DNA from 3 places in the Pseudomonas sp. WHRI 8519 genome. Region 2 is predicted to be linked to each of the others. Evidence: predicted binding sites of a transcription regulator. Region 2 holds the regulator's gene; each other region holds the start of a gene.
What was found. The regulator FliA, encoded in region 2, starts transcription of late flagellar genes. The targets are predictions, from matches to a motif close to CTAAAGTTTNNNNNNNNNNNGCCGNTAA.
Positions count from the first base shown of each region.

Region 1 (7,960 bases), 1.4 Mb from region 2:
GTAGCGGAAGGTCTTGCCGGCCACTGCCACGCGGTCGATCCATGCCTTGAGCTGGGTCGGCACGGTGAAGTTGTACATCGGCGCACCAATCACTACGGCGTCGGCGGCAAGAAACTCGTCCAGTGTCTCGGCACTGAGCTTGGCTTCGAAAGCCAGGGCTGCATCGCGAACGTCTTCCGGAGTGCCGGCTGCAACCAGGGTGGCTGCAGAGAAGTGGGCGATGGCATCGGCGGCGAGGTCACGGTAGACCACTTCGATGCTCGGGTCAGCGGCTTGCCAGGCCTGAACCACTTCACGGCTCAGTTGGCGCGAGGCGGAATTGTCACCCAGGATGCTCGAATCAATGTGCAACAGTTTCATGGGACTCTCCTGTGAATGAAGACCGCAGCATTGGGCGATCAGGATGGAGAGAATCCTACCGGGCCGTCGAATAGCTGATAAGCCAGCAAAAATGCGTTAGTTTGTCCCACTGATAGAACAGTGAGACAGCCTTCATGCAAGACCTCAACGATCTCTTCTATTTTGCTCGCGTAGTCGAGGCCGGTGGCTTCGCCGCCGCCGGACGCCAGCTGGGCATACCCAAATCGCGTCTGTCGCGGCGTATCGCCGAACTGGAAGAGCGGTTGGGGACGCGGTTGCTGCAGCGCACCACGCGCCAACTGAAGCTCACCGCAGTGGGTGAACGCTATCTGCATCACTGCCAGGCCATGCTGCTGGAGGCCGAGGCCGCTGACGAGGCAGTGGCCAGCATGAGCAGCGAGCCGCGTGGGCGCTTGCGGGTGTCCTGCCCGGTAGCGTTGGCCCACGCGTTCCTGCCGGATGTGATCAGCCGTTTTCTGGATCTGTACCCCCAGGTGCAACTGGACATGGTGCTGCTCAACCGCCGTGTAGACCTGATTTCCGAGGGCATCGACGTCGCCCTGCGCGTGCGCGATCTGGGCGACGAAGACCCTGCGCTGGTCACGCGCCGGCTGCGTCAGGCGCAGATGCAGCTGGTGGCCGCTCCCGGCTTCGCCGACCATGTCCGTGAGCCGTCCGAGCTGACCGCCCTGCCGGTACTGGGCGCTGCTGAAGCGGACCGGCTGGTGCATTTTCGTCTGCTCGGGCCCCACGGCCGCCAAGAGGAAATCGCCTTGGAGCCGCGATTGGCCATTGATGATTTTGTGGTACGCAATGCCGCCGTACGTGCCGGGCTAGGCTTTACTGCGTTGCCGAGCATGTTCTGCGAGCATGAGCTCGAACGCGGCGAGCTGGTGCGGCTGCTGCCGGACTGGTCGCTGCCGGGTGGCTATCTGCAAGCGGTTTACCCGCATCGGCGTGGTTTGCTGCCTGCAGTACGGGTGTGGATCGATCATCTGGCAGCATCGTTCGAAGCGTGTGGAGACCGTTATGTCTAGACAGACCATGACCGAGGATCAGGTGGCGGCGTTCTGCCTGGCGCTGCCCCGGGCGCAGGAAGACTACAAGTGGGGCGGCATCCGGGTATTTTCGGTGGCCGGTAACAAGATGTTCGCGGTACTCGACCTGGCAGGGGCTGGCTTGTCGTTCAAGGTGGCCGATGAGCTGTTTCTGGGGTATTGCGACAGGCCAGGTATACGCCCGGCACCGTATCTGGCACGGGCGCGCTGGATCAGTATGGCGCCGCCCTACCCCATGGGCCGGGATGAGTTGAGTGACCTGCTGCAGCGCTCGCACCAGTTGGTAGTGCGGCGGCTGGCGAAGCGATTGCAGGTGGGCTTGCTGATGTGAGCGGCCCGCGAAAGGCAGTAGCAGACCATCAACCCAGCGACAGCACACGCCCACCCAGAAGCAGGTGATCAACCCAAAACACCTGGTGCAGCAAGACGATCGCCCAGAACACCATCTGGTAAGAGGCCTTGCGGGTCTTGTGCCTGAAAAGCTGCTGGGCGATCAGCGCCCCTGGCCAGCCACCCAGCAGTTCACCGGCATGCAGCACCTTCTCTGGCGTGCGCCAGGCCTGGGTGCGGGCCTGCTGCTTATCCTGCCAATACAACAGCAGCGTAACCAGGCTTACGGCAGGATAAGTCGCCAGCGGCAGCCATGACTGCCCGCTCCAGGCCATCTGCGCCGCACCCGCCATCGGCAGCAGGCACAACACCCCGAGCATCAGCAGCTTCAGGCGCACATTGCGTATGCCCTGCTCCTTGCGCGCTGCGCGCCGCTGCTCCGTTTGGGCCCGAGGCATATCAGCCGTGCGCCGTCGACCAATCGACCCAGCCGAACTGCCAGGTGGCCAGGATCAACAAACCGAAGGCTATGCGGTACCAGGCGAAAGCGGCGTAGCTGTGGTTCGCAATGAACTTGAGCAGGCCGCGCACTGCGATCATGGCGAAGATGAACGACGTCACGAAGCCAATCGCGAATACCGGAAGATCGCTTGGCTGGAACAGGTCGCGGTATTTGTAGCCCGAGTACACTGCCGCACCGACCATGGTCGGCATGGCCAGGAAAAACGAGAACTCGGTGGCTGCCTTGCGCGACAGGCCGAACAGCAGGCCGCCGATGATGGTCGAGCCGGAGCGCGAGGTGCCTGGGATCATCGCCAGGCACTGCACGAAGCCGATCTTCAAGGCATGCGACCAGCGCATGTCATCGACGTGGTCGACCGCCACGCTGTGGGTACGGCGCTCGGCCCAGAGCATGATCACACCACCGATCACCAGCGCTGTCGCCACGGTGATCGGGTTGAACAGATATTCATGGATCAGGTCGGCGAACAGCACGCCCAACACCACCGCAGGCATGAACGCCAGAAGCAGGTTGGCGGTGAAACGCCGCGCCGTCGGTTGGCTTTTCAGGCCGAACACTACATCGAAGATCTTGCGCCGAAACTCCCATACCACCGCCAGGATGGCCGCCAACTGGATGATGATGTTGAAGGCCATGGCCCGTTCGCCACCAAAGCCGATCAGGTCTGCCACGATGATCTGGTGACCGGTACTGGAGATCGGCAAAAATTCTGTCAGTCCTTCGACCACGCCCAAGATGATTGCCTGAAAGGCAGTCCAAAAATCCATCGTTCCCCCGGTTGGAGCGCTGCTGCTTGCAGGCCCCTTGTTCTTGATTTGCTTGTGATTGCCGCGTGCGGCGCGGCCTTTTTACAGCGTCAGTTGGGACCAATGCCAGTGCAAAAGTTCACGTGGGCTAAAGGTTTCATCTTGCGCGGCCGAAATCCTAGCAGAGCGGCTTTGCAAAGGCTTGCGCGGCATGCGGCAGTTCAGCCGTTAACTAGCACTTAGCCATTAGTCGGGTTTGGCCAAGCGCCGAAGCATGCTTGGATGCACCTTCATAAAAATAACAATGCGGGAGTGCCGTTCATGAAGAACTTGAGGTCAATGTCGATCAGCCGCCGATTGTGGCTAATACTGCTGGTTGCGGTGGCAATGCTTGTGATCCTCGGCCTGCTGATGCTGCGCCAGATCCATGGCGACCTGTACCATGCCAAGGCGGAGAAAACCCACCATGTGGTGCAGACCGCTGCGGGCGTGCTGGCCTATTACCAAGGCCTGGAGGCGGCCGGCACGCTCAGCCGCGAGGCTGCCCAGCAACAGGCCCTACAGGTGGTGCGCACGCTGCGCTACGACCAGAACGACTACTTCTGGATCAACGACCTGGGGCCGAAAATGATCATGCACCCGGCCAACCCCAAGCTCGATGGCCAGGACCTTTCCGCCATTCGCGACCCTGACGGTTTCGCCGTGTTCAACGAAATGGCGGCCCTCGCCCGCAGCCAGGGCGCTGGCCCGGTCAATTACCGCTGGCCCAAGCCCGGTGCCAGCGAACCGGTGGCCAAGACGTCTTATATTCAGCTGTTCAAGCCATGGGGCTGGATCATCGGCTCTGGCGTGTACATCGATGATGTGCAGAACGAATTCGCCCGCCAGTTGCGCCATGCCTCGCTGGTAGGCCTGGGCATCGCCCTGCTGATGGCTCTGGTGGTCATGCTCATCGCCCGCAGCATCGCCCGCCCGTTGCAGGAGGCGGTACAGGCGATGGGCAACATCGCCAGCGGCGAAAGCGACCTCACCCGGCGCCTGGATACCCATGGCCGAGACGAGATTACCCACCTGGGCGAGCACTTCAATCGTTTCAACGGCAAGTTGCAGCGTGTGGTCGGCCAACTGCAGGGCGCGGCGCACTCATTGGCGCAGTCCGCCGGGCATGTTGGTGACAACGCCGGTGCCGCGCAACAACGCAGCGCACAGCAATCGATGCAGATGGATCAGGTGGCAACCGCGGTCAATGAGGTGACCTACGCGGTGCAGGACGTGGCCAAGACCGCGGAGCAGGCTGCAGGCGAAATGCGCGCGGCTCAGCAGCAGGTGGAGCACGGGCAGCAAGCGATCCATGGCAGCCTGCAGCAGATCGACCGGCTTTCGGCGACGATCGACCAGGCTGTGCAGGTGATCCGTGACCTGGCCGGGCACAGCACGAAAATCGGCGGGGTGCTGGAGGTGATACGCTCCATCGCCGAACAGACCAACCTGCTGGCCCTCAACGCAGCCATCGAAGCGGCCCGCGCCGGCGAGCAGGGCCGTGGCTTCGCGGTGGTGGCCGATGAAGTGCGGCTGCTGGCTCAACGCAGCGCCCAGTCGACGGCAGAGATACACACGATGATCGAGCACCTGCAAGGGCAATCGGACGCCGCGGTCAAGGCCATCGACACCAGCAGCGAAGCTTCGCGCCAGACAGTGGAGCAAGCCCGGGAGGCCGGCTCCAGCCTGGACGCCATCAGCCAGGCGCTGCACAACCTCACCGTGCTCAACGCCACCATTGCCAGCGCCACGTTGCAGCAGTCGCACGTGGTGGAGGAGATCAATCGGAACGTACTGGATACGGCCGGGTTATCGCAGCAGACCGCCGCTGCGGCCCGCCAATCCAGTGAGGCAGGCGTGGCATTGGGGCAATTGAGTGAAGAGCTGGAGCAATTGTTGCGTCAGTTCCGCGTTTAGCGCCGTCACGATCTTGCCAAGCCCCGCGCTAGAGCGGCTAAAGCGCCGACCTGACATTTTTGCCAGTAGACCGGTAACGGCCCGCTGAACACTGTGAAACCTCCTTTGACCTGGAGGTTTCACCATGGATACCCGTTACTTTTGCGGTGCGCTGCTAGTCGCCCTCTCCCCTGCCTGGGCGGACCCGCAACTCATCATCCAACTTGACCCGATGCAAACGCTGCAGCGTATCAACCGCAACTACAACAAGGTGACCGATGCCTGCCGTGAGCCAGATACGCTGGCACCGCGGGGCACTACTACTGCAGCGGCGTAACCTTGCGCATGGTCGACGATGGCAATTTCAATCCTTGGGACTACAGCCCCTACGCCATCAAGACGGGCGCCACATCATTCAGCTGGATCCGCAGGGACTTGAGCACCAACCGCCTCATCCGGCCCGCCGGGTATATCCTGCTTACGCCCATGAACGCGCGGGAGCTGGGCCTGCCGGTCATGGAGAAAGGCTTCGTGTGCATCTATAGCTTCGACGGTTTCACCGGCCCCGAACGCAAATGGTACGGATGCGGCCGTTATGGCGCGCCGCTGCCGGCGAACCACCTGAAAAATTCGGCGACCTCCCCGCCTAACCGCAACGCAGCACTCGCCTACGGCAACTGTGATACGTGAGGTGTCCACAACGCGGAGCAATGGCGCAAAAACTACCGCTACGCACGTAACGACATGAATCGCATCCAGGTGACTCAATGCTCCTGGAATGCCGAGCAGCCGTCGGACTGGAGGGCGATGATCGCTGTTCACGAAAACCCCAAAACCATCGGCACGGACACGTTTGCCCGCAAGGAATTGCTGAACGAGCTATTGCTGAGCAACGTGGAACCGGCGGTACAAAAATCACCCGACGATGGCAGTGCACGCCTGCCCTACATCGACGCGGTGGTCTGGGATGTCAACAGCACCCACGTCGGCAGCACACGGGGCGATGTCAAGACGCCCAAACCCACCAAAGGGCTGGAACCTGCGCGCAGTTTCCAGCGCAAGCTCTATGCCCAGGGCTACGCTGTACCGATCCTGCGCCTGGACTTCAGCAAGCCCCCTGCTCAACGGTTTGCTACCGCGCATGCTGAACGCACACTGGCGTTTGTGGCGCTCTTGACGGTCTGCACTACCGCCCAACCCCTCGTAGTGCTGTTTCCAACCATTGAGGTCATTGATACCCAGTGCCTGGCAACTTTTTTCGACGTTTGATGTTTGCCTGTTATCACCACACCCGCGCTCGGTGCGATCATCCGTCCAGGCATCGATGGGGTAGGCACAATAAACATCGAGTTTCGCCAGAGGCCGTTCGACAAACTGGCGCGGGGTGAAAATAATGCCGTTATTCGCTTTCATCCCTGGGTCTTCATAACCTATTCGATCACTGCGCATCCAGGACACCGACACACCCCCAGAGGCCTGCGAGGCCGGGCTAGGGTTCCACACGTCATAATGGTTCGGCTGCCTTGCGCCCGCCTCATCCCACCGATGCGTCGCGCGCATCATCACGCCTGAGCAGTCCACCGCGGGGTCGTTACCGCAACCGGACGGCGTGTCGTTGTACCAGCGGGTAACTTCCGACACGACAGACTCACAACTAGCAGCCTGCACTGAAATGGTGAACGTTATGAGCGGAATAAATAACACGGGCGCGACGTTGCCTGCCAATATATTCATGACATTGCCTCTGTTCAGTAGTGCAATTGATATAACTGCATGAATGAGGCTTAAGTTATAAAGTCATGGCGACAACTGACAAAACTAATAGTTTTTTGAAGTGGCGGCACTTAATGGCAACATTACCGCTGGCACTGGACGGCGTTCGCGGTACAATCGCGCCCCCCCGATTGTTCCAAGGATCGCCGATGTCCGGCCTCGAACTCATCGCCGCCATCCTAGGCACTGCTGCCGTGTGGCTCACCGTCAAACAGAACGCCTGGTGCTGGCCGGTGGGCCTGGTCATGGTGCTTATTTATGGCTGGTTGTTCTTCGATGTGAAGCTGTACTCGGGGATGCTGCTGCAAGGCGCCTACGCGGTGTTGCAACTGTACGGCTGGTGGCAATGGAAACGCCCGGACCGCGCCGAGGATGCTCGTGTGGTGTCGCACCTGTCCAGGCGAGCGGTATTCACCGGGCTGGCGCTTGGCCTGGTGCTGAGCATTGCCCTGGGCGCAGCCATGGCCTATTGGACCGATGCCGTCCTGCCCTGGCTGGATGCCACGCTGACCGGCTTCAGCCTCGTCGCGCAAGTGTGGATGGCGCAGAAACGCGTGCAATGCTGGCCGCTCTGGGTGGTGGTCGATGTCGTCTATGTCGGCCAGTACCTGCACCAGCAGCTGTACTTCACGGCAGGCTTCTTCGCCTTGCTGACCCTCATCGCCGTGCGTGGCTGGCTGGAGTGGCGCCATGACCCGGCCCTGCGGGCAACCGGGGTGCAGCCATGAAGGTGGTGGTACTGTGCGGCCCCGAGTCCAGCGGCAAAAGCTGGCTAAGCGGCGAAATCCAGGCGCACTTTGGCGGCGTGGTGGTCAGCGAGTACGTGCGGCATTTCATCGACCAGCACTGCCGCGACACCTGCTATGCCGATATCACCCCCATCGCCCGCGGCCAGTTGGCCTGGGAGGACCAGGCCCGGGCGATGGCGCCGCCGTTGCTGATCCTCGATACCCACCTGCTCAGCAATATGCTCTGGAGCCAGGCGTTGTTCCAGGATTGCCCTCCCTGGTTGGAACAGGCTTTGCTTGCACGCCACTACGACCTGCATCTGCTGCTGAGCCCGCAAGGGGTTGGCTGGGTTGCCGATGGCCAGCGCAGCCAGCCCGACCTGGCTGACCGCCAGGCTTTCTTCGATGACAGCCTGCAATGGCTGCAACGGCATCAACAAAGGCTGGAAATCATCGATGGCCACTGGCCCCAGCGTAGCGCTTCAGCATTGCGTGCTGTGCAGAACC
Region 1 covers NZ_CP167996.1:2,985,770-2,993,729, forward strand. The annotation lists gene ABRP30_RS13725 (FMN-dependent NADH-azoreductase) at 1-360, opposite strand, end outside; gene ABRP30_RS13730 (LysR substrate-binding domain-containing protein) at 495-1,397, shown strand; gene ABRP30_RS13735 (MmcQ/YjbR family DNA-binding protein) at 1,405-1,749, shown strand; gene ABRP30_RS13740 (DUF1294 domain-containing protein) at 1,778-2,206, opposite strand; gene ABRP30_RS13745 (undecaprenyl-diphosphate phosphatase) at 2,208-3,038, opposite strand; gene ABRP30_RS13750 (methyl-accepting chemotaxis protein) at 3,339-4,973, shown strand; gene ABRP30_RS13755 (hypothetical protein) at 5,098-5,289, shown strand; gene ABRP30_RS13760 (hypothetical protein) at 5,292-5,642, shown strand; gene ABRP30_RS13765 (hypothetical protein) at 5,697-6,221, shown strand; gene pnuC (nicotinamide riboside transporter PnuC) at 6,875-7,453, shown strand; gene ABRP30_RS13775 (AAA family ATPase) at 7,450-7,960, shown strand, end outside.
Region 1: a site for FliA is predicted at 3,167-3,194, ahead of ABRP30_RS13750 (methyl-accepting chemotaxis protein). Genes of this name have one in related genera too.

Region 2 (7,960 bases):
ATTTTTCTTCATCTTTTTCCGCGCGCAGCTGTTGGTGGTCATGTTCGATACCGGCAAAACGGTCGACCTGACTGGCCATCAGCACGAGCTTGAGCAGATTGCTTTCGACTTCGGTCACAAGCGCAGTCACCCGCTTGATCACCTGGCCGGTCAGGTCCTGATAGTCCTGAGCCAGCAGAATGTCATTGAGGTGGCCGGATACCTTGCGGTTACCTTCAGCGCTGTGCGTCAGGAAACTGTCGACACGCTTGACCAACTCGCGAAATTCCGGCGCAGCGACTTCGCGGCGCATGAAACGCTGCCAGTCGACACTGAGGCTCTGCGCTTCAGCAGCCAGGTCGTTGAGCACGGGCGTGCTCTCCTCCACCAGGTCCATGGTGCGGTTGGCGGCGCCTTCAGTCAGCTTGACCACATAGGACAAGCGTTCGGTGGCATCGGTGATCTGCGAGACTTCCTCGGCCTGCGGCATGCGCGGGTCGATCTGGAAGCTGACGATCGCACTGTGCAGCTCGCGCGTGAGCTTGCCGACTTCCTGATACAAGCCGCGGTCGCGGGTCTGGTTGAGCTGATGAATCAGCTGCACCGCCTCGCCGAACCGGCCCCGTTCCAGGCTTTCGACCAGTTCCTGAGCATGCTTCTTCAGGGTTGACTCAAACTCCCCCAAAGACGTTTGTGTTGATTCCATGGCGCCCCCTGACTTTGTTCAGCCGTTGACGCGTTCGAAGATCTTCTCGATCTTTTCTTTGAGCACCTGGGCGGTGAACGGCTTGACCACATACCCATTCACACCGGCCTGAGCCGCTTCGATGATCTGGTCGCGCTTGGCTTCGGCCGTCACCATCAGTACCGGCATACCCTTCAGGCGCTCGTGGGCACGTACCTTGCGCAGCAAGTCGATACCGGACATGCCAGGCATGTTCCAGTCGGTCACCAGGAAGTCGTAATGGCCGCTTTCGAGCATCGGCAACGCCGTGGTGCCGTCGTCAGCTTCGTCGGTATTGGTGAAGCCCAGATCACGCAACAGGTTCTTGATGATCCGCCGCATCGTCGAAAAGTCGTCAACGATGAGGATTTTCATGTCTTTGTTCAATTAGACCTCCAAGCAGTCTCAAACGCGCTCGGCCCCGAGCGCGCATTCAATCAATTCGGTACAACGTGAAAACGACTGCAACGACCCCGGGCTCAACGCGCCCGCCATTCCCCAAGACGGCTGCGCAAACGCGCGGCGCACTGGCTGTGCAGCTGGCTGACACGCGATTCGCTGACCCCCAGTACCTCACCGATTTCCTTGAGGTTCAGCTCTTCGTCATAGTACAGCGCCAGTACCAGCCGCTCGCGCTCCGGCAGGTTGGCGATGGCATCGGTCAGGGCGGCCTGGAAGCGCTCGTCCTCCAGGTCGCGCGACGGCTCGACCTGGCCACTGGCGCCCTCCTCGTGCAGCCCTTCGTGCTCGCCGTCCTGCAACAGGTCGTCAAAGCTGAACAGGCGGCTACCCAGGGTATCGTTCAAAATCCCGTAGTAATCATCGAGACTCAACTTGAGTTCGGCCGCAACTTCATGATCTTTAGCGTCGCGGCCGGTTCTTGCTTCCACAGCGCGCATCGCATCGCTGACCATACGCGTGTTGCGGTGCACCGAACGCGGTGCCCAATCACCTTTGCGTACCTCGTCGAGCATGGCGCCGCGGATGCGGATGCCGGCGTAGGTTTCAAAGCTGGCGCCCTTGCTGGCGTCGTATTTGTTGGCGACCTCAAGCAAGCCGATCATGCCGGCCTGGATCAGGTCTTCCACCTGCACGTTGGCAGGCAGGCGCGCCAGCAGGTGGTAGGCAATGCGCTTGACCAGCGGCGCGTAGCGTTCAACCAGATCGTACTGGGCGTCTTTGGACGCCTTGCTGTACATCTTGAACCCGCTCGCACTCATAGGACCGGCCCTGCACTGGTTGGCTGCACCAGGCGTTCGACGAAGAACTCCAGATGCCCGCGCGGGTTGGCCGGCAGCGGCCAGCTGTCGACCTTCTGGGCAATGGCCTTGAAGGCCAGCGCACACTTGGAACGAGGGAAGGCTTCGTAGACTGCCCGCTGCTTCTGCACCGCCTTGCGCACACACTCGTCATACGGCACGGCGCCGACGTATTGCAGGGCAACGTCAAGGAAGCGATCAGTGACCTTGGTCAACTTGGCGAACAGGTTGCGCCCTTCCTGCGGGCTTTGCGCCATGTTGGCCAGCACGCGGAAACGGTTCATCCCGTAATCGCGATTGAGCAGCTTGATCAGCGCGTAGGCGTCGGTGATCGAGGTCGGCTCGTCGCACACCACCAGCAGCACTTCCTGGGCTGCACGCACGAAACTGACTACCGAGTCACCAATCCCCGCAGCGGTGTCTATCACCAGCACGTCGAGGTTGTCGCCGATCTCGCTGAAGGCCTGGATCAGCCCGGCATGCTGGGCCGGCGCCAGGTGCACCATGCTCTGGGTGCCGGAGGCCGCCGGCACGATGCGCACACCGCCCGGGCCCTGCAACAGCACGTCGCGCAGCTCGCAGCGCCCTTCAATGACATCGGCCAGGGTGTGTTTGGGGGTCAGGCCCAGCAACACGTCGACGTTGGCAAGGCCCAGGTCGGCGTCAAGCAGCATGACCCGGCGGCCGAGTTCGGCCAGTGCCAGGGACAGGTTCACTGAAACGTTAGTCTTGCCGACGCCACCTTTGCCACCGGTCACGGCGATCACCTGTACGGGATGCATGCTACCCATGTTCGTTGTTCACCTTGTCTCGCTTGGACCCAAGCCACACGTGGGGCATGACAGCGGTCCCCTTGGTGTAGGTATTTTGCATACGCTTGATCATCAACCCGCTCTCCTTGGGTTGTGATAGAGATCAGCGAACATGTCGGCCATGGCCTCTTCGCTGGGCTCATCCTGCAACTGCACATTGACCGCGCGGCTAACCAGTTGGTGCGCCCGCGGCAAGTGCAGGTCGTCAGGAATGCGCGGGCCATCGGTAAGATAGGCGACGGGCAGTTCATGACTGATGGCCAGGCTCAGCACATCGCCGAGGCTCGCCGTTTCATCGAGTTTGGTCAGGATGCAGCCGGCCAGGCCACAGCGCTTGTAGCTGTGGTAGGCGGCCGTCAGCACCTGCTTCTGGCTGGTGGTGGCCAGCACCAGGTAATTCTTCGCAGCGATGCCGCGGCTGGCCAGGCTTTCCAGCTGCATGCGCAGGGCCGGGTCGCTGGCCTGCAGGCCGGCGGTATCGATCAGCACCACGCGCTTGCGCAGCAGCGGCTCCAACGCCTGGGCCAGCGACTGGCCGGGGTCTACATAAGTCACCGGCACGTTGAGGATACGCCCCAGGGTCTTGAGCTGCTCCTGGGCACCAATGCGGAAACTGTCCATGCTGACCAGGGCCACGTTCTGCGGGCCGTACTTGAGGACATAGCGCGCCGCCAGCTTGGCCAGCGTGGTGGTCTTGCCCATACCGGCAGGGCCGACCATGGCGATCACGCCACCCTCTTCGATCGGCTCGATCTCCGGCACTTCGATCATGCGTGCCAGGTGCGCCAGCAGCATGCGCCAGGCCTGGCGTGGCTCTTCGATTTCGGCGATCAGGTCCAGCAGCTCGCGGGCGATCGGCCCGGACAGGCCGATGCGCTGCAGCCGGCGCCAGAGGTTGGCCTGCGCCGGTTTGCTGCCTTGCAGCTGGTTCCAGGCCAGCGAGCCGAGCTGCACTTCCAGCAGCTCGCGCAGGCCCGACAGCTCAGAGCGCATCGCATCGAACAAGCGCGGGTCGACCGCTGCCGGCGCAGCAGGTGCTGCAGGGGCCGGCACGTCCACATGCGGTTCGATCAAGGGCTGCGAGGCGGTCAGCGACTGCCCGGCGAACAATTGGCGGCTGCCTTCGCTGGCATCACTGCGGTTGTCCAGCTCAGCCTGGGCAGTGGCGATGCGCGTCTGGGTCTTGCGCAGCTCTTGCTCGAGCTCGGCATTGGGCACGCGCGGGGCCAACGCGGACAGTTTGTAGTCCAGCGCGGCCGTCAGTTCGACACCGCCAGCGATGCGCCGGTTACCGATGATGGCGGCGTCGGAGCCCAGCTCATCACGGACCAGCTTCATGGCCTGGCGCATATCGGCGGCGAAAAAACGCTTAACTTGCATAACCCACTACCTCAGCCGTTGGGGCCCACGGTGGCAACGATGGTGACTTGCTTGTTATCCGGTATTTCCTGATACGCCAGAACATGCAAATTCGGTACAGCCAGGCGGCCGAAGCGCGACAGCATGGCACGGATCGGGCCGGCCACCAGAAGGATGGCCGGCTGGCCCTGCATCTCCTGACGCTGGGCCGCTTCAATCAACGAACGCTGCAGCTTTTCGGCCATGCTCGGCTCCAGAAGAACACCGTCTTCCTGACCTTGCCCGGCCCTTTGCAGACTATTGAGCAAAATCTGTTCCAACCTTGGCTCAAGCGTGATCACAGGCAGCTCGGACTCAACGCCGACAATGCTTTGCACGATGGCGCGACACAATCCGACGCGCACTGCCGCCACCAGCGCGGCGGTATCTTGACTCTTACCCGCATTATTGGCGATGGCCTCGGCAATGCTGCGGATGTCACGCACCGGCACCTGCTCGGCGAGCAATGCCTGCAGGACCTTGAGCAGGCCCGACAAGGAAATGACACCCGGCACCAGTTCCTCTGCAAGTTTAGGCGAAGCCTTGCCCAGCACCTGCAGCAATTGCTGCACTTCCTCGTGACCGATCAGTTCGTGGCAATGCTTCTGCAGGATCTGGTTGAGGTGCGTGGCCACCACGGTACTGGCGTCGACCACGGTGTAGCCCAGCGACTGCGCCTGGGCACGCTGGCCGATATCGATCCACACCGCTTCCAGGCCGAAGGCCGGGTCACGCGCGGCGATGCCGTTGAGGGTACCGAAGACCTGCCCAGGGTTGATGGCAAGCTCGCGGTCCGGGTAGATCTCGGCCTCGGCCAGAATCACGCCCATCAGCGTCAGGCGATAGGCGCTGGGCTGCAGGTCGAGGTTGTCGCGGATGTGCACGGTGGGCATGAGGAAGCCCAGGTCCTGGGAGAGCTTTTTGCGCACGCCCTTGATCCGAGCCAGCAGTTGCCCACCCTGGTTGCGATCGACCAGCGGGATCAGGCGGTAGCCGACTTCCAGGCCGATCATGTCGATCGGCGTCACGTCATCCCAGCCAAGCTCCTTGGTTTCCATCGCCCGTTGCGGCGACGGCAGCAGGTCCTGCTGGCGCTGCGCCTCTTGCTGCGCGGCGACCTTGGCCTTCTGCTGCTTCTTCCACACCAGGTAGGCACCACCGCCGGCCACCAGCCCAAGGCTGAGGAAAGCGAAGTGCGGCATGCCTGGCACCAGGCCCATGACGATCATCAAGCCTGCCGATACCGCCAGCGCTTTGGGCGAATCGAACATTTGCCGGTTGATCAGCTTGCCCATGTCCTCGGAGCCGGAAGCACGGGTCACCATGATCGCGGCAGCGGTGGACAGCAGCAGTGATGGCAATTGCGCCACCAAACCGTCACCAATGGTCAGCAGCGCATAGACCTTGCCGGCCTCGCTGAAGGACATGTTGTACTGGAGCATGCCAATGAGCATGCCGCCGATGAGGTTGATGAACAGGATCAGCAGGCCGGCGATGGCGTCACCGCGCACGAATTTGCTGGCACCGTCCATCGAACCGTAGAACTCGGCCTCCTGGGCGACTTCGGCGCGTCGCGCCTTGGCCTGGGCCTGATCGATGAGGCCGGCATTGAGGTCGGCGTCGATTGCCATTTGCTTGCCGGGCATGGCGTCCAGCGTGAAACGCGCGCTCACTTCAGAGATGCGCCCGGCACCTTTGGTGACCACCACGAAGTTGATGATCATGAGGATGGCGAACACCACTGCACCGACGACGTAGTTGCCGCCGATCACCACGTCACCGAAAGCCTGGATCACTTGGCCCGCAGCGCCATGGCCCTCCTGGCCGTGGAGCATGACCACACGCGTGGAGGCGACGTTCAAGGCCAGCCGCAACAGCGTCGCCACCAGCAAAATGGTGGGGAACGCGGCAAAGTCGAGCGGCCGCAAGGCATACACGCAGACCAGCAGGACCACGATCGACAGGGCGATGTTGAAGGTGAAGAACACGTCGAGCAGGAACGGCGGTATCGGCAACATCATCATTGCCAACATCACCAGCAGCAACAGCGGCACACCCAGGTTGCCCCGGCCCAGGCCGGCCAGGTTGTGGCGTGCGTTGTTGATTAACTGACTGCGATCCACCGAGAGCCCTCTTCAAGCAAAACTTTGACGCCCCAGGGGCGCTTGGGCGTGGCTCTGCAAGAAGCTTTCCAACTTTGACCTGGCCCACGCGAAACGTGAACCAGCCGAGCCCAATTGCGTTGGCTGGCGGCTCATCAGCGGGCAATCAACAAGAGCAACAATACCTCCTACCCCACCCGCTTCAACGGCAATGACGCAATGCTTCACTCTTGAAAATCTACAGAGAGGCTGCCCAATGGAAAACTCACACCGATATGCTCATGCAAAAAGCGTGGTTTCTATACCGACGCACGAGGCAAATGCCAGCTATAAAGCCTCGAACATCAGCCAATGACTCGATTGGTAGCCCTAGTGAGTCTGTGGTACCTTCGCCAGCGTTTTGACTGCATCGCTTGACCCGGAGCATATGGTGGCAAACTCTCTCGATAGCTTTATCGTTCCTGACAAACATCGCCATAAAACCGCGATGGATTATGTAGTCGAGTCGCTACGCCAAGGCATACTTTCTGGCGCAATAGCCGAAGGCACGGCTTTGCGGCAAGAAGAGCTAGCCTCAAAATTCGGCTTGAGCCGAATGCCGGTAAGGGACGCCATAAGGCAATTGGAGGCCGAAGGACTTGTTACCTACGAAGTCCATAAAGGCGCATCTGTCGCGATCATGACGATTGAAGATATTGTCGAGATCTATGACATGCGGATCATGGCAGAATGCACAGCCCTGGACTTTGGTTTTGCCAACATTGTAGAGAATGATCTGGCGCAGATGTATGACCTCGTGTCTACAATGGAGCATGCAACATACCCGCACCAGCTTAGCGAACTTAACGAAAATTTTCATCACCTTCTGTATTCAAAAGCCAATCGCCCCAGGTTACTTGCGTTGATTAAGTCCCTTCATGACTCGGTGGATCGCCATCTTCGTTTTTTGTTGACAAATCTCGATTACCACAAGAAATCGCAACAAGACCACAAACGCATTGTGAACGCGTGCGCTCAGGGTGATCGCGAAGCCGCCAAGCAATATTTGGCCGAGCACCTTGCCGAGGGCCGAGATTCGATCGTTACGTTTCTTGAGACACGGCGACGACAGGACGTGCCGTAATACGGTCCTTCGATGCCGACGAGAGCGCATATTCCACTAGCGCTCCTACTAGCTTCACAGGGGGATAACCTGAGCACTCAAACATTTTCGGGTACATACTGGAACTTGTAAATCCAGGTAACGTGTTGACCTCATTGAGAATAATTGAACCACCCTCTGTCAAGAAAAAATCCACCCTGGCGTACCCCTTCAGATCAAGGCATCTGAATGCTTGAACGGATAATGCCTGAATGCGCTCGACAATGTCCGGCGGCAGTAGGCATGGCACACGAAGATCTGCTCCGCTGTTGCAATCATATTTCGCCTGATAATCGTAATATCCGTGCCCTTCTTTTTTGAGTATTTCACCCACTACCGAGGCCATCAAACCTCCCTCAAGTTCGAGCACTCCACACTCTATCTCTCTTCCACAGATTTCCGCCTCCACCAGCACCTTTGTGTCCTGACACGCTGCAATAGCAAATGCCTCAGCATATTCCAAGGCATTGGATACCTTAGAAACACCAATCGATGACCCCGAATTGGCGGGCTTGACGAAGAGCGTGCTGCTACCCAAGCACTCA
Region 2 covers NZ_CP167996.1:4,385,128-4,393,087, forward strand. The annotation lists gene ABRP30_RS19925 (protein phosphatase CheZ) at 1-685, opposite strand, end outside; gene ABRP30_RS19930 (chemotaxis response regulator CheY) at 704-1,078, opposite strand; gene fliA (RNA polymerase sigma factor FliA) at 1,183-1,923, opposite strand; gene fleN (flagellar synthesis regulator FleN) at 1,920-2,753, opposite strand; gene flhF (flagellar biosynthesis protein FlhF) at 2,847-4,154, opposite strand; gene flhA (flagellar biosynthesis protein FlhA) at 4,166-6,295, opposite strand; gene ABRP30_RS19955 (GntR family transcriptional regulator) at 6,702-7,397, shown strand; gene ABRP30_RS19960 (D-alanine--D-alanine ligase family protein) at 7,357-7,960, opposite strand, start outside.

Region 3 (7,960 bases), 1.1 Mb from region 2:
CAATTGGCCGGATGCGCGCACGCTGGCGAATCAGCGAGTCGTCACTGATCTGCCGCTCCACCAGCAGTAGGTTGCGGCTGTGCTGGGAGAGCGCCAGGGCGTCCTGGGCTTTTTCGGTCATCAGCAGGTCGACCTGCTCCAGCCCCTGCAAGTCATCGCCCAAGGCCAGGCCCAGTTGCAGTTGCAGGGTGATGCCGCTGTCGGCGACCTCGATCTGCAGGGCGTGGCCGAGTGCGCGCAGCAGCTCGCCGCAGCAGATTGCATTGGTCAGGTAATCCTCGCCGCAGTCGCGGCTGTGGAACAGCACCAGCGTGCTGCCGTCGTTGAGCGTGTGGGTTTCGCCATCGTACAGCGATGCGGCCTGCTCCAGGCAGTCGCGGTAGCGCTCCAGCAACTCAGTCAGGCGGGTGCGCGGCAGCCGGCGCAGTTGCTCCTGCGATCCTAGCTGAACGGCCAGCACCGCAGTGCTCTGCGGCTCGTCGGACTCGACTGCTGCGGCCTTCGGCGCGCTTTCTTCGTGGTCCAGCAGGCCGGCAAAGGCTTCATCGTCGTCTTCGTCGTCTACCTGAGCAGCAGCCTTGGCCCGTGGCGCAGCTTTGACCGGCGCAGGGGCATCGTGCAGATCGTCGAAGTCGTCTTCATCTTCATATTCCTCCGGTTCAGGCTCTGGAGGCGGCGGCGGGGCCAGGCGCGCATGCAGCTGACGGGCGATATCGCCGATCTCATCCTGACGATCGATCGCCGGGGTGTAGGGGTGCGGGTCACGCAGCCATACGCGCAGTTGCAGCAGCGGCAGGGTGATGTGGCGGCCTTGGCGCAGGCTCAGGCTCAGTGCCAGGGCCAGCAGGATCGCGGCCAGGATGCCCATGCTCTGCAGGCTGATCAGCATCGGCTGCTGGAACTGGCTCATGTCCAGGCTGATGCGCAGTTGCCCGGCCGTCACGTCCTGGAAGGTGATCTTGGTCTGGTACAGGCCTTCGGCCTCACCCAGCAGGCTGTTGCGTGGGCGCTGCCCGGCTTCTGCCAGGATGCGGTTGTCCACGCTGTATATCGCCGCGTGGGCCACCAGCGGGTTCTTCACCAGGTTGCCCAACAGCACGTTGAGGCTGAGGATGTCGTTGGACACCAGCAGCTCGGTCGCCGATGTGGCTGTCTGGGTGGTCAGGCTCTGGCCAAGGGCGTCCGCCTGCTCGTGCATGGCCTGCTTGAACTGCAGACCCATCACGCAGGCATAGATCACCAGCGCCAGCGCAACCAAGAAAATGTTGGTGCTGGCGATGCGCAGTGCCAGGGGAACGCGACGTTGGCGCAGGGCACGGAAGATCATGAGGAAGAAGTTGTCTGGTTTGACGGGCGTGGGCCGGTTCACAGAGCGCGGCTCTTAATGGCATGAAAGTGCTGCGCAGTATAGCGACCCGAGTTTTGTCGGCAAAGTATCGTTGGCGCCCGATGGTCACGGAAAATCGGTAGAATGCGCATTTTTCATCGAAGTCGGAGCCAGGTTGTGCGCGAAATCGTTCTGATCAACATCACCGGTGAGGACCGTCCGGGTCTCACTGCCGCCATCACCGGCGTCCTTCTCCAGGGCGGTGTGAACATTCTCGACATCGGCCTGGCTGTCATGCATGGCACCCTGTCGTTCGGCATTCTGGTCGATATTCCGGACAACGAAGTGGCCACCAGCCTGTTGCAGAGCGTGCAGTCCAAGGCCCATGAGCTGAACCTGCAGGCCCGCTACACGCCGATTTCCGAGTCTGATTACCAGCACTGGGCCGATGGCCAGGGCGAAGCCCGCTATATCGCTACCGTTCTCAGCCGCAAGATCACCCCACAGCAACTGCAGCGTGTCAGTGCAGTCATCAGCCAGTACGGCCTGACCATCGAGCGTATCGAGCGGTTGTCTGCGCGTGTTGCGCTGGGCGTGCAGAGTGAGCATGGCAAAGCTGCCCTGGAAATTTCCGTGCGCGGAGAGCCAAGCGATGCCCAGGCCCTGCGTGCCGACTTCTTTGCCTTGTCCGAAGCGTTGAACATCGATATCGCCTTCCAGAAGGACGACCTGTTCCGTCGCAACCGCCGCCTGGCGGTGTTCGACATGGATTCGACCCTGATCGAAGCCGAAGTCATCGATGAACTGGCCAAGGCTGCCGGCGTCGGCGAGCAGGTGGCGGCGATCACCGAGCGGGCAATGCGCGGCGAACTGGACTTTCGTGCCAGCTTCAAGGAGCGCATGGCGCTGCTCAAGGGCCTGGACGTTGGTGTGCTGGACCAGATCGGTGCTTCACTGCGCCTCACCGAAGGTGCCGAGAACCTGTTCGCCGAGCTCAAGCGCATGGGCTACAAGACTGCGATCCTCTCGGGTGGATTCACCTACTTTGCCAAGCAGGTGCAGGCGCGCCTGGGCATCGATTATGTGTTCGCCAACGAACTGGAAGTGGTTGATGGCAAGGTGACCGGCGTGGCGGTCGAGCCCATCGTCGATGCCCAGCGCAAGGCAGAGCTGCTGCAGCAGTTGGCGAGCGAAGAGGGCCTGCAACTGGAGCAGACCATTGCCGTAGGCGACGGTGCCAACGACCTGCCGATGCTGTCGCTGGCCGGTCTGGGCGTCGCCTTCCGCGCCAAGCCGCTGGTACGTCAATCGGCCAAACAGGCCATCTCGACCCTTGGGTTGGACGGCGTGCTCTACCTGCTGGGGCTGCGCGACCGCGACGCGCGGGGCTGACACAAACCTCGCTGACAAAAAGGCCCTGCATGGCTACAGCCATGCAGGGCCTTTTGGTTTTGGGCAGAATCAAGCCTGCGCGGGAACCGCCAACAGCTCACCCATGCGCGTTGCCGAACCGGCACCCAGGGTTTCAGCCCACTTCACCTGCTCCGGCCCGAACAGCACGATAGCCGTGGAGCCCAGCTTGAAGCGGCCCAGTTCCGCACCCTTCTCCAGATGGATCGGCGCACGGCTGCCTTCGTCATAACGGAAGGTTTTAAGTTCGCGCTTAGGCGGGGTGACCAGGCCGGCCCACACGGTTTCGATCGAGGCAACGATCATCGCTCCCACCAGCACCACGGCCATCGGCCCGCGCTCGGTGTCGAACAGGCACACCACACGCTCATTGCGGGCAAACAACTCAGGGACGTTTTCTGCAGTGGTCTGGTTCACCGAGAACAGGCGACCTGGCACATAGACCATTTCGCGCAGGGTACCGGCCAGCGGCATGTGCACGCGGTGGTAGTCCTTCGGCGACAGGTAGATGGTTGCGAATTCGCCACCCATGAACGGGGCGGCCAGGGCCGGGTCGCCGCCGAGCAGCTCCAGGGCGCTGAAGCTGTGGCCCTTTGCCTGGAAGATGCGACCGTGTTCGATCGGGCCCAGCTGGCTAACAGCACCATCGGCCGGGCAGAGAATGGCCCCCGGCGTTTCGTCCAGCGGACGTGCACCCGGCTTGAGGGCCCGGGTGAAGAAGGCATTGAAGTGCTCGTAGGCGGTGAGGTCTTCGACCAGTGCCTCGCTCATGTTCACCTGGTAGCGCTTGGCGAACCAGGCGGTGAAGGCATTCTTGAACCAGCGTGCGCGGCACTCGGCGACGCAGCCGGCCAGCCGCGACAGCAGATGGTGCGGCAGCAGGTACTGGCTGATGATGAACAGACGGGATTTCATGCAGGTTCCTTAAACTTCTACAGGCGTGTCCGGATGGTTGCCCCATTCGCTCCACGAGCCGGCATAGGCCTTGACGCGTGGGTAGCCGAGGGCTTTGGCCACCAGGTAGGTAAAGCCGGAGCGGCGGTGGGACTGGCAATGGGTGATCACTTCTTTGTCAGGGGTGATGCCCAGTTGCTGGAGGACTTGGGCGATGTCCTTGCGGATGCGCAGGTGGTCGTTGAGGTCCATGCCTGCCGTCCACTCGAAGTTGATCGCGCCGGGTATATGGCCACCTTTGGCTGCCAGGACCTTTTCACCGGAGAATTCTTGCGGGCCGCGGGCATCCCAGATCACCAGGTCATCGGCGCCCAGGCGGCTTTGCAGGTATTCGCGGGTGGCAGTCGGTTCGCCATGCAGCTGCAGGCGTACCGGTACGGAGGCGGGCGGCGGCACCTCGGTCGAGAGCTTGTCCGCCGGCCAGGCCTGGATGCCGCCATTGAGGTAATGGCAGGCCTTGTGGCCGATGACGTCGAGCAGCCAGATGAAGCGCCCGGCCCAGCCGCCGCCCTCATCGTCGTACACCACGTAGACCGCGTCATCCCGGTGGCCGAGTTCGCTGAACAGTTTTTCCAGCTCGCCAATGGCCGGCAAAAGCCCCGGCGCGGGCGGCAGGCCCAGCTGGGTGCGCTTGCCTTCGACGAAGCGGGCGCCGGGGATATGACCGCTGACATAGCGGTTGGCGCTACTCAGGTCGACCAGGATCAGCTGGGGGGACGCCAGGCGCGCAAGCAGGTCCGCAGGCTCGATCACCAGCGGTAGTCCGGCAAAATCAGTCATCCACGGTCTCCAGTGTGGAAAGAGGGGCGATTGTAGCGCAAGGGTCAGGCATTGCGGTTGGCAAACGCCGCAAGGGCGCGCTCGATACATTGCGCGGTTTTACCGAATGCCTGGACACTCACATCTGCCATCGGTTTACCGCCTTGGTCGGCCACTGCCAGCATCAGCACTTGATTGTTCACGGCCAGCGAGCGCAGCAACAGGTGTTCGCCACGGAAGAACGCCCGCAATGGGGCGGGCAGCAGGGCCGCGAACTGGGCATGGTTGTCTGGCGACAGGCGCAGTTGCGCGGCCTGGCCGACCAGTTTCTGCAACAGCTTGCTCTGCGTGACGGGCAGGGCGATGGTTGCCGCCTCCTTGGGCAAACCGGCCGTTTGCTGTACGCGCAGGTAGTCACTGGCCTTGTCCAGGGTCAGCAGCATGATGCGCTGCATGCCGCAGGCCAACAGTGCTTCGCGGGCGTGGGTAGCCAGGTGCACGGCATTGGTGAAGGGGCTGGGCTGTGCCAACAGCGCTTGGCACAGCGTGCGCCAATGGCCGAGCGCCTCGCTGGAAGGCGGTGGCGGTGTCAGCATGTCTGGGTGCGGGCGACGCTGGTGCCAGGGCCAGATCAAGGCCTCGGCAGGGTGGAACAGGGCATGCCTGGCGTGCCGGCGGGCACTGGCGGCGGCCTGTTGGTGAACTTGCTGTTGCACGTCCTCCAGTGTGGTCTGCAGGTACAGCGCGGTAAGCAATTGCCAGCGCAGCAGGTGCGGGTTGTCCCAGCCTACCTGTGCCGCCAGCGCCAGGTTGTTGGCCAGCAGCACGGTATTGGCCGGCTGGTTGAACCAGCGGCTCAGTGCCGGCGCCTCATCCAGGCGGTGCTGCTGGCTAAGCAGGTCTTGGTCGCGGGCGATGCTCAGTATCTGCCCCAGTTGCTCACGCTCTTCAAGAAGCATGCGGTAACCCTGGGTGACCCATTGCGACAGGCGCCAGTGTTCGGCCATGGCTTGGCATAGCGCCAGGATGCGCACGCCAAACAGTTCGAGCTCGACCTCTTGCGCCTCTTCGCCCTTGTGGATAACCCGCAGTTCCCACGCGTCCAGCAGCTTGGGGTAGGCCAAGGCCAACGGCCATAGCGGCGAGAGGAACAGCAGGCTACCCCAGTGAATTTCCTGCCACAGCCGTGCAAGGCGGCTGGCGAACAGGCCGCTGGCCTGCTGCGAAGCATGTTGGCTGATCAGCAGGAACTGGCGCAGCACCGGCGGGATGTCCTCGTCCGGCAGCGCCGGCAGGCGGGTAAGCAATTCCCTGCTGCGTGCCAGGCCCAGCCTGTTCAGGGCGATTTCCAGGCTTTCGGCGGGCTCTGCCTGGCTGGCATTGGCGGGATGATTGGCCTCGCGCATCACCGACAGCACCAGGGCCGGGCTGTCCTGCATCAGTTCGGCGATATCGCGAAGCGAACGGCGGCTATCGTTGATAGCGCTCATGACCCGGTCATAACTCTGCTTCGGCACCGGTAGACGAATACCGTCCAGCAGCTTTACCCAGGCCTCTAGCGTACGCGGATTCTGAGTGGGCACCTTGGATTCCATTGGCATTTTGACATCAGTCCGAACTGGCTTTTCGCTTTGAGTGGCTATAGTCTGGCGCAGTTCTGCCGATAAGTAGAAGAAGAGTTTTAAAGCTCCCGTCCCTCATCCTGACCACGACAGCAAGTGCTTTGAACCTATGGCTAAAATTATCGGCATCATCGTCGTATTCGCGAGCGTGCTCGGCGGATATGTACTCTCCCACGGCAAGATCGCGGCACTGATCCAGCCGTTCGAAGTGCTGATCATCGGCGGTGCAGCCTTTGGCGCCTTCATGCAGGCCAACCCTGGTTACATGACCATGCATGTAGTCAAGAAGTCGCTGAAGATGTTCGGCACGCGCTTCACCCACACCTTCTACCTGGAAGTGCTGGGCCTGGTGTACGAAATCCTCAACAAGAGCCGTCGCGAAGGCATGATGGCGATCGAGAGCGACATCGAAGACGCCGCAGCCAGCCCGATCTTTGCCAAATACCCAGCGGTGCTGGGTGATGAACGCATGACCGCCTTCATCTGCGACTACCTGCGCATCATGTCCACCGGCAACATGGCACCCCACGAACTCGAAGGCTTGTTCGACATGGAGCTGCTGAGCATGAAGGAAGAGCTCGAGCACCCGTCGCATGCGGTCAACGGCATTGCCGACGGCATGCCCGGTTTCGGTATCGTCGCAGCGGTACTGGGCATCGTGGTGACCATGGCGTCTCTGGGCGAGGGCGACCAGGCCTCGATCGGCCTGCACGTCGGCGCGGCGCTGGTCGGTACCTTCTTCGGTATCCTTGCAGCCTATGGTTTCTTTGGGCCGCTGGCCAAGTGCCTGGAGCACGATGCCAAGGAAGAGCTCAACCTCTATGAGTCGATCAAGGCTTCGCTGGTCGCGTCTGCTTCTGGCATGCCACCTTCGCTGGCCGTTGAATTCGGGCGCAAGGTGCTGTATCCGAAGCATCGCCCGAGCTTTGCCGAGCTGGAACAAGCAGTTCGCGGTCGCTGAGTCATGGAAAACAATCAGCCGATAATCATCAAGCGCGTCAAGCGCTACGGTGGTGGCCACCATGGCGGCGCCTGGAAGATCGCTTTCGCTGACTTCGCCACGGCGATGATGGCGTTCTTCCTGGTGCTGTGGCTGCTGTCCACCGCCACGCCCGAGCAGAAGATCGCCATTGCCGGTTACTTCAAGGACCCGATCGGTTTCTCCGAGAGCGGAACGCCCTATGTGATCGATCTTGGCGGTTCGCCCCAGCTTGCGCCGGAAAAGACCATCAACCCGGAAGAAAAATCCGAGCCTACGCCCGATACCAGCATCCAGTTGGACCAGGATCAGGTCGAGACCATGGCTGATCAAGTTGAGCGAGAACGCCTCGAACTGCTGTTGCAGGAGCTGCAGAACAAGGTCGAGGAAAATCCGCAGCTGCAGAAATTCAAGGACCAGATTCTCTTCGAGATCACTCAGGACGGCTTGCGCATCCAGATCATGGATGCCGAGAACCGGCCGATGTTCGATATCGGCAGTGCCCGACTGCAGCCGTATTTCGAGGACATTCTGCTGGCCATGGCCGACACCATCAAGGCCGTGCCGAACAAGATCAGCGTCAGTGGCCACACCGATGCCAAGCCTTATTCTGGCAGCGGAGAGTTCGGCAACTGGGAGCTGTCGGCCAATCGCGCCAATGCCGCACGGCGGGCGCTGGTTGCCGGTGGCTATCCGGATGACCAGGTCGCGCGGGTAGTGGGTTATGCGTCGTCTTCGCTGTTCGATCGCAAAGACCCTTTCAACCCGGTAAACCGCCGTATCGACATCATCGTCCTGACCAAGAAGGCCCAGCGCAACATTGAGGGCGAGCAGGGTACGGCGCCTGCACAGCCTAGCCAGCCAGCGCCGCCTGCCGGCGCTGCGCCAGATGCGCCGGCGGCACCTGCT
Region 3 covers NZ_CP167996.1:5,505,067-5,513,026, reverse strand. The annotation lists gene ABRP30_RS25230 (AhpA/YtjB family protein) at 1-1,369, opposite strand, end outside; gene serB (phosphoserine phosphatase SerB) at 1,505-2,719, shown strand; gene asd (archaetidylserine decarboxylase) at 2,789-3,652, opposite strand; gene ABRP30_RS25215 (rhodanese-like domain-containing protein) at 3,662-4,471, opposite strand; gene ABRP30_RS25210 (HDOD domain-containing protein) at 4,516-6,051, opposite strand; gene motA (flagellar motor stator protein MotA) at 6,182-7,033, shown strand; gene motB (flagellar motor protein MotB) at 7,037-7,960, shown strand, end outside.
Region 3: a site for FliA is predicted at 6,090-6,117, ahead of motA (flagellar motor stator protein MotA). Genes of this name have one in related genera too.